2 regions of the Enterobacter roggenkampii genome follow, and region 1 is predicted to be linked to the other one. Evidence: predicted binding sites of a transcription regulator. Region 1 holds the regulator's gene; the other holds the start of a gene.
The links. The regulator PurR, encoded in region 1, represses purine synthesis genes. The targets are predictions, from matches to a motif close to CANGCAAACGTTTGCNTG.
Positions count from the first base shown of each region.

Region 2: the regulator PurR is predicted to act here: its motif matches at 1,886-1,903, upstream of raiA (ribosome-associated translation inhibitor RaiA).

Region 1 covers NZ_CP017184.1:1,926,482-1,930,900, forward strand. Annotated here, with positions in the region: gene punR (DNA-binding transcriptional activator PunR) at 37-948, shown strand; gene purR (HTH-type transcriptional repressor PurR) at 966-1,991, opposite strand; gene cydH (cytochrome bd-I oxidase subunit CydH) at 2,289-2,378, shown strand; gene BFV67_RS09040 (MFS transporter) at 2,541-3,707, shown strand; gene sodB (superoxide dismutase [Fe]) at 3,746-4,327, opposite strand.
Region 2 covers NZ_CP017184.1:3,569,792-3,574,210, forward strand. Annotated here, with positions in the region: gene rluD (23S rRNA pseudouridine(1911/1915/1917) synthase RluD) at 1-863, opposite strand, end outside; gene bamD (outer membrane protein assembly factor BamD) at 995-1,732, shown strand; gene raiA (ribosome-associated translation inhibitor RaiA) at 2,001-2,342, shown strand; Phe leader region at 2,453-2,578, shown strand; gene pheL (pheA operon leader peptide PheL) at 2,454-2,501, shown strand; gene pheA (bifunctional chorismate mutase/prephenate dehydratase) at 2,609-3,769, shown strand; gene BFV67_RS16730 (SMP-30/gluconolactonase/LRE family protein) at 3,766-4,419, opposite strand, start outside.

The DNA.
Region 1 (4,419 bases):
TTTGGCGGGTGCATTCAAATTTTTTGCAGGCAGAAAATGTGGTCAGATTATTCTCTTGAAGTGGTCGATGCTGTTGCGCGTAACGGCAGCTTTAGCGGTGCAGCGCAGGAGTTGCACCGCGTCCCTTCGGCCATCAGCTACACGGTGCGTCAGCTTGAGGAGTGGCTGGCGGTTCCGCTGTTTGAACGGCGGCATCGCGACGTGGAATTAACGCCCGCCGGTGCATGGTTTTTGAAAGAAGGGCGTTCTGTTATCAAAAAAATGCAGATCACCCGCGAACAGTGTCAGCAGATCGCCAACGGCTGGCGGGGGCATCTCGCCATCGCGGTAGATAACATCGTGAAGCCGGAACGCACCCGACAAATGATCGTGGATTTCTATCGTCATTTCTCTGACGTCGAGCTACGGGTCTCGCAGGAGGTGTTCAACGGCGTCTGGGATGCGCTGGCGGACGGCAGGGCGGAGATGGCGATTGGCGCGACGCAGGCGATCCCGGTCGGGGGACGTTACGCCTTTCGCGACATGGGGATGCTGAGCTGGAAATGCGTGGTGGCCAGCGATCATCCTCTGGCAGCGATGGAAGGTCCGCTGAGCGACGATACGCTGCGCAACTGGCCGTCTCTGGTGCTGGAGGATACGTCGCGTTCATTGCCCAAGCGTATCACCTGGCTTCTGGATAACCAGCGGCGGGTGGTGGCTCCTGACTGGGAATCATCGGCGACGTGCCTCAGCGCCGGGCTGTGCGTCGCGATGGTGCCCGCTCATTTTGCGCGTCCGCGCATCGATACCGGAGAATGGGTTGAACTGACGCTGGAGAATCCGTTCCCGGACGCGGCCTGCTGCCTGACCTGGCAACAAAATGATGTCTCGCCCGCCATGGCCTGGCTGCTGGATTATCTGGGAGACAGCGAAACCCTAAACCGGGAATGGTTACGGGAGCCAGCGTAGCTGGCCCCGTAAAGGGATTAACGACGGTAGTCGCGGAACGGACCGTCCGCAACGGAACGGCGTTCAATCAGGCGCGGGTGAACTTCAATGGACTGCGACTCTTCGCGCTTGTTGACGATCCTGTCCAACAGCATATTGAAGGCCGTTTCGCCCAGCGAATCTTTTGGCTGGTGAATGGTTGTCAGCGCCGGGGTGAAGAAGCGCGCGTTACGCACGTTGTCATACCCGATCACGGAAATATCCTGCGGTACGCGCAGACCCAGCTCATCGGCGGCGCAGAGTGCGCCCATGGCCATGATGTCACCGCCGCAGAAAACGGCGGTCGGGCGGTGCTGCTGGGAAACGATCTGCTGCATCGCGCGGTAGCCTGATTCCGGCTCAAAGTCGCCCTGCACGATCCAGTTTTCCGGCACGGTGATGAGCGCTTCTTCCATCGCTTTCATAAAACCGGCCAGACGGCCCGCGCCGGTGTTACGCTCCAGAGGACCGGGGATCACGCCAATCTCGCGGTGACCGCGTTCGATCAGGTAACGACCCGCCATGTAACCGCCTTCGAAGGCGTTGTCGATGACGGAGTCGGTGAAGTCCGCGCGCGCTTCACCCCAGTCCATGACCACCATGGGGATATGGCGATACTCTTCCAGCATCGACAGCACGGATTCCGGGTACTCGGAACACATGACCAGCAGGCCATCGACGCGCTTTTGCGCCATCATCGACAGGTAGGCGCGCTGTTTTTCTATGCTGTTCCACGCGTTGCCCAGAATCAGGGTATAGCCTTTCTGGAAGCAGTTCTTCTCTACCGCTTCAATGATCTCGGCAAAATAGGCCGCTTCACTGCTGGTCGCCAGCAATCCAATGGATTTGGTGTGATTAACCTTGAGGCTGCGCGCAACCGCACTTGGCGAATAGTGCAGCTCTTTGATCGCTGCCCAGACGGCGTTGCGCGTCTCTTCCGCCACGAAGCGGGTTTTGTTAATTACATGTGATACGGTTGTAGTGGAAACGTTTGCGCGTTTTGCTACGTCTTTAATTGTTGCCATTAAATGTCACTCCAGACCATATCCTAAACTCCTGAAAAACTTGAAGGTAAACGTTTGCCTTCTCTCACCCTTATCACGCAATCTTGAATTGCGGCACGCCGGGAAAACGACACGGGACGTCAGGAGGGGGTCAATGGCCGGTACGCTAATAAATTTAGCGTGGAATTTTGTCCTATCTTGATGAAAAGGGGAAGAGGTAAAGTGTTTATCAGCCTAAATCCAGGAAGATTTTTGACGTAAATTATGCAAAAATGAGCAGGCTCACTTTTCGTGGGGGGATTAAAAGGAGAAAAATTGATGAGTTCCGATCTGAAGTTTTCGCTGTTCACCACCGTGGTTGTGCTGGCTCTGATTGTCGCGGCGGGTCTGACGGCCGCGCTGCACTGATTTACGCGGAGGGAGAGCCTTCTCCCTCCCGCTCCCCCGATTGTTACTCCTAAGGCAAAAATCTTTTGCCATTTTGTTAACTTCTCATTTTTTGTGATTGATGTCATGCTTTCCGCTTCTTTGTTCTGTGTCACCACATGACACGGCATCCGGAGTTGACGCATGAAAATCAATTTTCCCCTGCTGGCCCTGGCGATTGGCGCTTTTGGGATTGGCACCACTGAATTTTCCCCGATGGGGTTACTGCCCGTTATCGCCCGCGGCGTGGACGTCTCGATCCCTGCGGCCGGCATGTTAATCAGCGCCTACGCCATTGGCGTGATGGTGGGGGCGCCGCTGATGACGCTTCTTCTTTCACACCGCGCGCGCCGCAATGCGCTGATTTTCCTGATGGCGATTTTCACCCTCGGCAACGTGCTTTCGGCCATTTCGCCGGACTACACCACGTTGATGCTTTCGCGTATTCTGACCAGCCTTAACCACGGCGCGTTCTTTGGGCTGGGGTCGGTTGTGGCGGCAAGCGTGGTGCCGAAACACAAGCAGGCCAGCGCCGTAGCCACCATGTTTATGGGCCTGACCATCGCTAACATCGGCGGCGTTCCTGCGGCAACCTGGCTGGGCGAGGTCATTGGCTGGCGGATGTCCTTCCTGGCGACGGCCGGACTGGGCGTGGTCGCGATGGTGGCCTTGTTCTTCTCCCTGCCAAAGGGCAGCGCCGGAGAACGTCCGGAAGTGCGTAAGGAGCTGGCGGTGCTGATGCGCCCGCAGGTGCTCTCCGCGCTGCTGACCACCGTGCTGGGGGCAGGGGCGATGTTTACCCTCTACACCTATATTTCACCGGTGTTGCACGATATCACCCACGCAACGCCTCTCTTCGTTACCGCGATGCTGGTGCTGATTGGCGTGGGCTTCTCGATTGGCAACTATCTCGGCGGGAAATTTGCCGACCGTTCCGTGAGCGGAACGCTGAAGGGCTTCTTAACCCTGCTGATTGTTATCATGATCGCCATTCCGTGGCTGGCGCGCAACGAGTTTGGTGCCGCGATCGCAATGGTCGTCTGGGGGGCTGCAACGTTCGCGGTGGTGCCACCGCTGCAGATGCGCGTGATGCGTGTCGCGCATGAAGCGCCGGGCCTCTCATCCTCGGTTAATATTGGCGCCTTTAACCTGGGCAATGCGCTCGGTGCGGCGGCCGGTGGGGCCGTGATTTCCGGTGGGCTGGGGTACAGTTTTGTGCCGGTGATGGGGGCGATTATTGCCGCGCTCGGTCTGCTGCTGGTGATGATGTCGGGTCGTAAACAGCCAGAAGCAGCCTGCGCTGCGGAATAAACCAAAAACGCAGAAGGGCGAGCCCTTCTGCGTGTCTCTTACGCGGCGAAGTTCTTCGCCACAAAGTCCCAGTTAACCAGTGCCCAGAAGTGCTCCAGGTAGTTAGGGCGCGCGTTGCGGTAATCGATGTAGTAAGCGTGTTCCCATACGTCCACGGTCATCAGCGGCTTCGCGCTGGTGGTCAGCGGGGTGCCCGCGTTAGAGGTAGACACGATAGCCAGTTTGCCATCCGCCTCTTTGACCAGCCACGTCCAGCCTGAACCGAAGTTCTTGATGGCGGCATCGGTGAACTTCGCTTTGAATTCCGCGAAGCTGCCAAAGGCGGCGTTGATGGCGGTAGCCAGTTCACCGACAGGTTCGCCACCGGCGTTTGGCGCCAGGCAGTGCCAGTAGAAGGTGTGGTTCCACACCTGAGCGGCGTTGTTGAATACGCCACCCTCAGAACTGCGCACGATCTCTTCCAGCGTTTTGCCTTCAAAATCGGTGCCCTTGATCAGGTTGTTCAGGTTGGTGACGTACGTCTGGTGATGCTTGCCGTAGTGATATTCCAGGGTTTCCGCAGAAATGTGCGGGGCCAGGGCGTCTTTTGCATACGGTAGTGCAGGTAATTCGAACGACATTGCTTCTCTCCTTATTGTATTTTGTGTTGTCAATAACCACACAGACAACAAGGACAGGATAGCAAATTGAAAGGGTATGCAAAAGAGGAACT
Region 2 (4,419 bases), 1.6 Mb from region 1:
TGATAAAGACGCAGCATGGTCGCGTGCAGCGCCTGACGATCGAATTTACGCAATACGCTGATGAACTCATCCGACGCGCCTTTAGGCGGACGCGGACGACCACCGTAGACCTGATCCCCCACCAGCGGATGGGTAATGTGGGCCATATGCACGCGGATCTGGTGAGTACGTCCGGTCTCCAGACGCAGACGCAGGCGCGTATGAATACGGAAGTGCTCCATAATGCGGTAATGCGTCACCGCCGGTTTACCCATCGGATGCACCGACATATGGGTACGCTTGGTCGGGTGACGGCTAATGGGCTCTTCCACCGTCCCGCCAGAAGTCATATGTCCAATGGCTACCGCTTCATATTCACGGGTGATTTCGCGCAGCTGCAGCGACTCCACCAGACGGGTCTGAGCAGGAACGGTCTTCGCCACCACCATCAGACCGGTAGTGTCTTTATCCAGACGGTGCACGATGCCCGCGCGCGGGACATCCGCGATCGGCGGATAGTAATGGAGAAGTGCGTTAAGTACCGTACCGTCAGGGTTTCCCGCGCCCGGATGAACAACCAGGTCGCGCGGCTTGTTGATCACCAGAATGTCATCATCTTCATAGACGATGTCCAGTGGGATATCCTGCGGCTCGAAGCGAATTTCCTCTTCGATTTCAGCATTGATGGCGACAGCTTCCCCACCTAACACTTTCTCTTTTGGTTTGTCCCAGATCTTGCCGTTTACCATCACGCGCTGGTCAAGGATCCATTCTTTTATGCGTGAACGCGAATAATCAGGGAACAATTCGGCCAAAGCCTGATCTAAGCGTTGACCGAGCTGATTTTCGGAGACTGTTGCGGTGAGTTCTACTCGTTGTGCCATAAACTGCTTCTTCGTTTAACGTTGGGTTTTACGGCTTTGCCGTTTAATATAGTGTGCTATTGTAGCTGGTCTTAATCGGGAGCAGGAACAGAGTTTCTCCCGGACAAACATTTGAGGAAAGTCAAAACGTCATGACGCGCATGAAATATCTGGTGGCAGCGGCCACGTTGAGCCTGGCTTTGGTGGGCTGCTCCGGTTCAAATGAACAGGTCCCTGACAATCCGCCGAATGAAATCTATGCGACTGCACAACAAAAGTTGCAGGACGGTAACTGGAAACAGGCGATAACGCAACTGGAAGCGTTGGATAATCGCTATCCATTTGGTCCGTATTCGCAGCAGGTACAGTTAGATCTCATCTACGCATACTATAAAAATGCCGATCTGCCGCTGGCTCAGGCAACCATCGATCGTTTCATGCGTCTGAACCCGACTCATCCTAACATCGACTACGTGATGTACATGCGCGGGCTCACCAACATGGCGCTGGACGACAGTGCGCTGCAGGGCTTCTTCGGCGTGGATCGTTCCGACCGTGACCCGCAGCATGCGCGTGATGCCTTCAATGACTTCTCTAAACTGGTGCGCGGCTATCCAAACAGCCAGTACGTGACCGACGCCACCAAGCGTCTGGTGTTCCTGAAAGATCGTCTGGCGAAATATGAATACTCCGTGGCGGACTACTATACCCGCCGTGGCGCATGGGTTGCCGTGGTTAACCGCGTAGAAGGTATGCTGCGTGATTACCCGGATACTCAGGCTACGCGCGACGGCCTGAAGCTGATGGAAAATGCTTACCGTCAGATGCAGATGACCGCTCAGGCTGAAAAAGTGGCGAAAATCATCGCCGCGAACAGCAGCAACACCTGATTTTGCCTCAATGCAAAACGGCAGCCCGAAGGCTGCCGTTTTTTTATTCGTTTCTGAGCGTCGCTGAAGCGCGTTAGCCTCAACACATCCAGTCAACTATGGCCTCAATTTTTGCCTTCTACAAGGTAAATCTCACCTCTTCCTGCCCTGCCTCACAAAAAAGATTCCCTGACAAAAACCGACAAAATAACGTGATCTAAATCACACATTTTGACATTAGGTCGGGTATGCTGGAATCACCAAGACGGAAAGACAAGAGGTAAAATTTATGACAATGAACATTACCAGTAAACAAATGGAAATTACTCCGGCAATTCGCCAGCACGTCGCAGACCGTCTCGCCAAACTGGATAAATGGCAAACACATTTGATTAATCCACATATCATCCTGTCCAAGGAGCCGCAGGGTTTCATCGCTGACGCAACTATCAATACTCCAAACGGCCATCTGGTCGCCAGCGCAAAACATGAGGATATGTACACCGCAATTAACGATTTGATCAACAAGCTGGAACGGCAGCTCAATAAAGTGCAACACAAAGGTGAAGCCCGTCGCGCCACAACGTCGGTGAAAGACGCCAGCTTCGCGGAAGAAGTTGAAGAAGAGTAATCCTTTAAATTGAGTGTACCGCCAACGCGCCTTCGGGCGCGTTTTTTGTTTTTTATTGACAGGGTGAAAACAGTACGGGTACTTTAACGGTATCACTCACAGGATGACTTTATGAAACTTACGCCGTTCTTCTTCGCATTCTTTTTTACCTTCCCCTGAACGGGAGGCGTTTCGTCGTGTGATAAAGAATGCGAAGACGAACAACAAGGCCTCCCACACCGGGGGGCCTTTTTTATTGATAACGATAAGATGAGACAGGCAACACTATGACACCGGAAAACCCGTTACTGGATCTGCGCGTAAAAATCAGCGCGCTGGATGAGAAACTGCTGGCGCTGCTGGCCGAACGCCGCGCCCTTGCCGTTGAAGTGGGTAAAGCCAAGCTGGACTCCCATCGTCCGGTCCGTGATATCGACCGCGAGCGGGATCTGCTGGAACGTCTCATTCAGCTCGGCAAAGCGCATCATCTCGATGCCCACTACATCACCCGGCTGTTCCAGCTCATCATCGAAGACTCCGTTCTGACCCAGCAAGCACTACTCCAGCAGCATCTCAATAAAACCAATCCGCACTCTGCGCGTATCGCTTTCCTCGGGCCAAAGGGCTCCTATTCTCACCTGGCCGCGCGTCAGTATGCCGCTCGCCATTTCGAAGAATTTATTGAAAGCGGCTGCGCGAAGTTTGCCGACATTTTTAACCAGGTCGAGACCGGCCAGGCGGATTACGCCGTGGTGCCGATTGAAAACACCAGCTCCGGCGCCATCAACGACGTCTACGATTTGCTGCAGCACACCAGCCTGTCGCTGGTCGGCGAGCTGACGATCCCTATCGATCATTGCGTGCTGGTCTCCGGTTCAACGGACCTGAACACGATCGAAACGGTCTACAGCCACCCGCAGCCGTTCCAGCAGTGCAGCCAGTTCCTGAACCGTTATCCGAACTGGAAAATTGAGTACACCGAAAGCACCTCGGCGGCGATGGAAAAAGTGGCCCAGGCGAACTCCCCCACCGTCGCGGCGCTCGGCAGCGAAGCGGGCGGCGCGCTGTATGGTTTACAGGTGCTGGAACGCAACCTGGCGAACCAGACGCAAAATATTACCCGCTTCGTGGTGCTGGCCCGCAAGGCAATCAATGTGTCTGACCAGGTACCGGCCAAGACCACGCTGCTGATGGCCACCGGCCAACAGGCCGGTGCGCTGGTTGAAGCTCTGCTGGTACTGCGTAATCACAACCTGATCATGACCCGGCTGGAATCGCGCCCAATCCACGGTAACCCGTGGGAAGAGATGTTCTATCTTGATATCCAGGCCAACCTGGAGTCTGCTTCCATGCAGAAAGCCCTGCGCGAGCTGGGCGAAATCACCCGCTCTATGAAAGTGCTGGGCTGCTATCCGAGCGAAAACGTCGTCCCGGTCGATCCAATCTAACGTTCGATAAAACGGCTTTTCTTCATCCCTGCCACGCTCACCGGCAGGGAGAAGATGGCCCCGGAAAGCGGATATTTCGCCACCTCCTCCGCCTCCATATTCTCCCGCGTGGTGGTAATAAACAGCGTTTTCATGTCATCGCCGCCAAAGCAGACCATCGTCGGGCAACGCACCGGCATGCGATACTCTTCCAGCTGCTCCCCTAGCGGTGAAAAACGCGCGATGCGCCAGCCGTCAAACAGCGCGCTCCAGTAGCAGCCTTCCACATCCATAGCCGCGCCGTCGGGTATCCCTTCGCCCTCTTTAAACTGACGAAACACCTCTCGCTTACCCGGTTCGCCCTGCTCATCAAGCGGGGTACGGTAGATCACACCGTTTGGCGTGTCTGAGGTAAACATCCACTGCTTATCCGGGCTAAACGCCAGGCCGTTATGCCCGTGGATATCGCACTGGATCACCTTCGGCGTCAGGTCGTTGTCGATGCGCATCAGCAGGGCGCCGTTGTAATCTCCCGGCCCCCAGAACGTGCCCGCATAGAACCGGCCCAGATGGTCGGTGCCTCCATCGTTAAAACGCGCCAGCTGCGGGTTAGAGGGGTTATCACACACCTTGCGGCGCAGCAGGCCGTGTTTATCGGTCAGCCAGATACC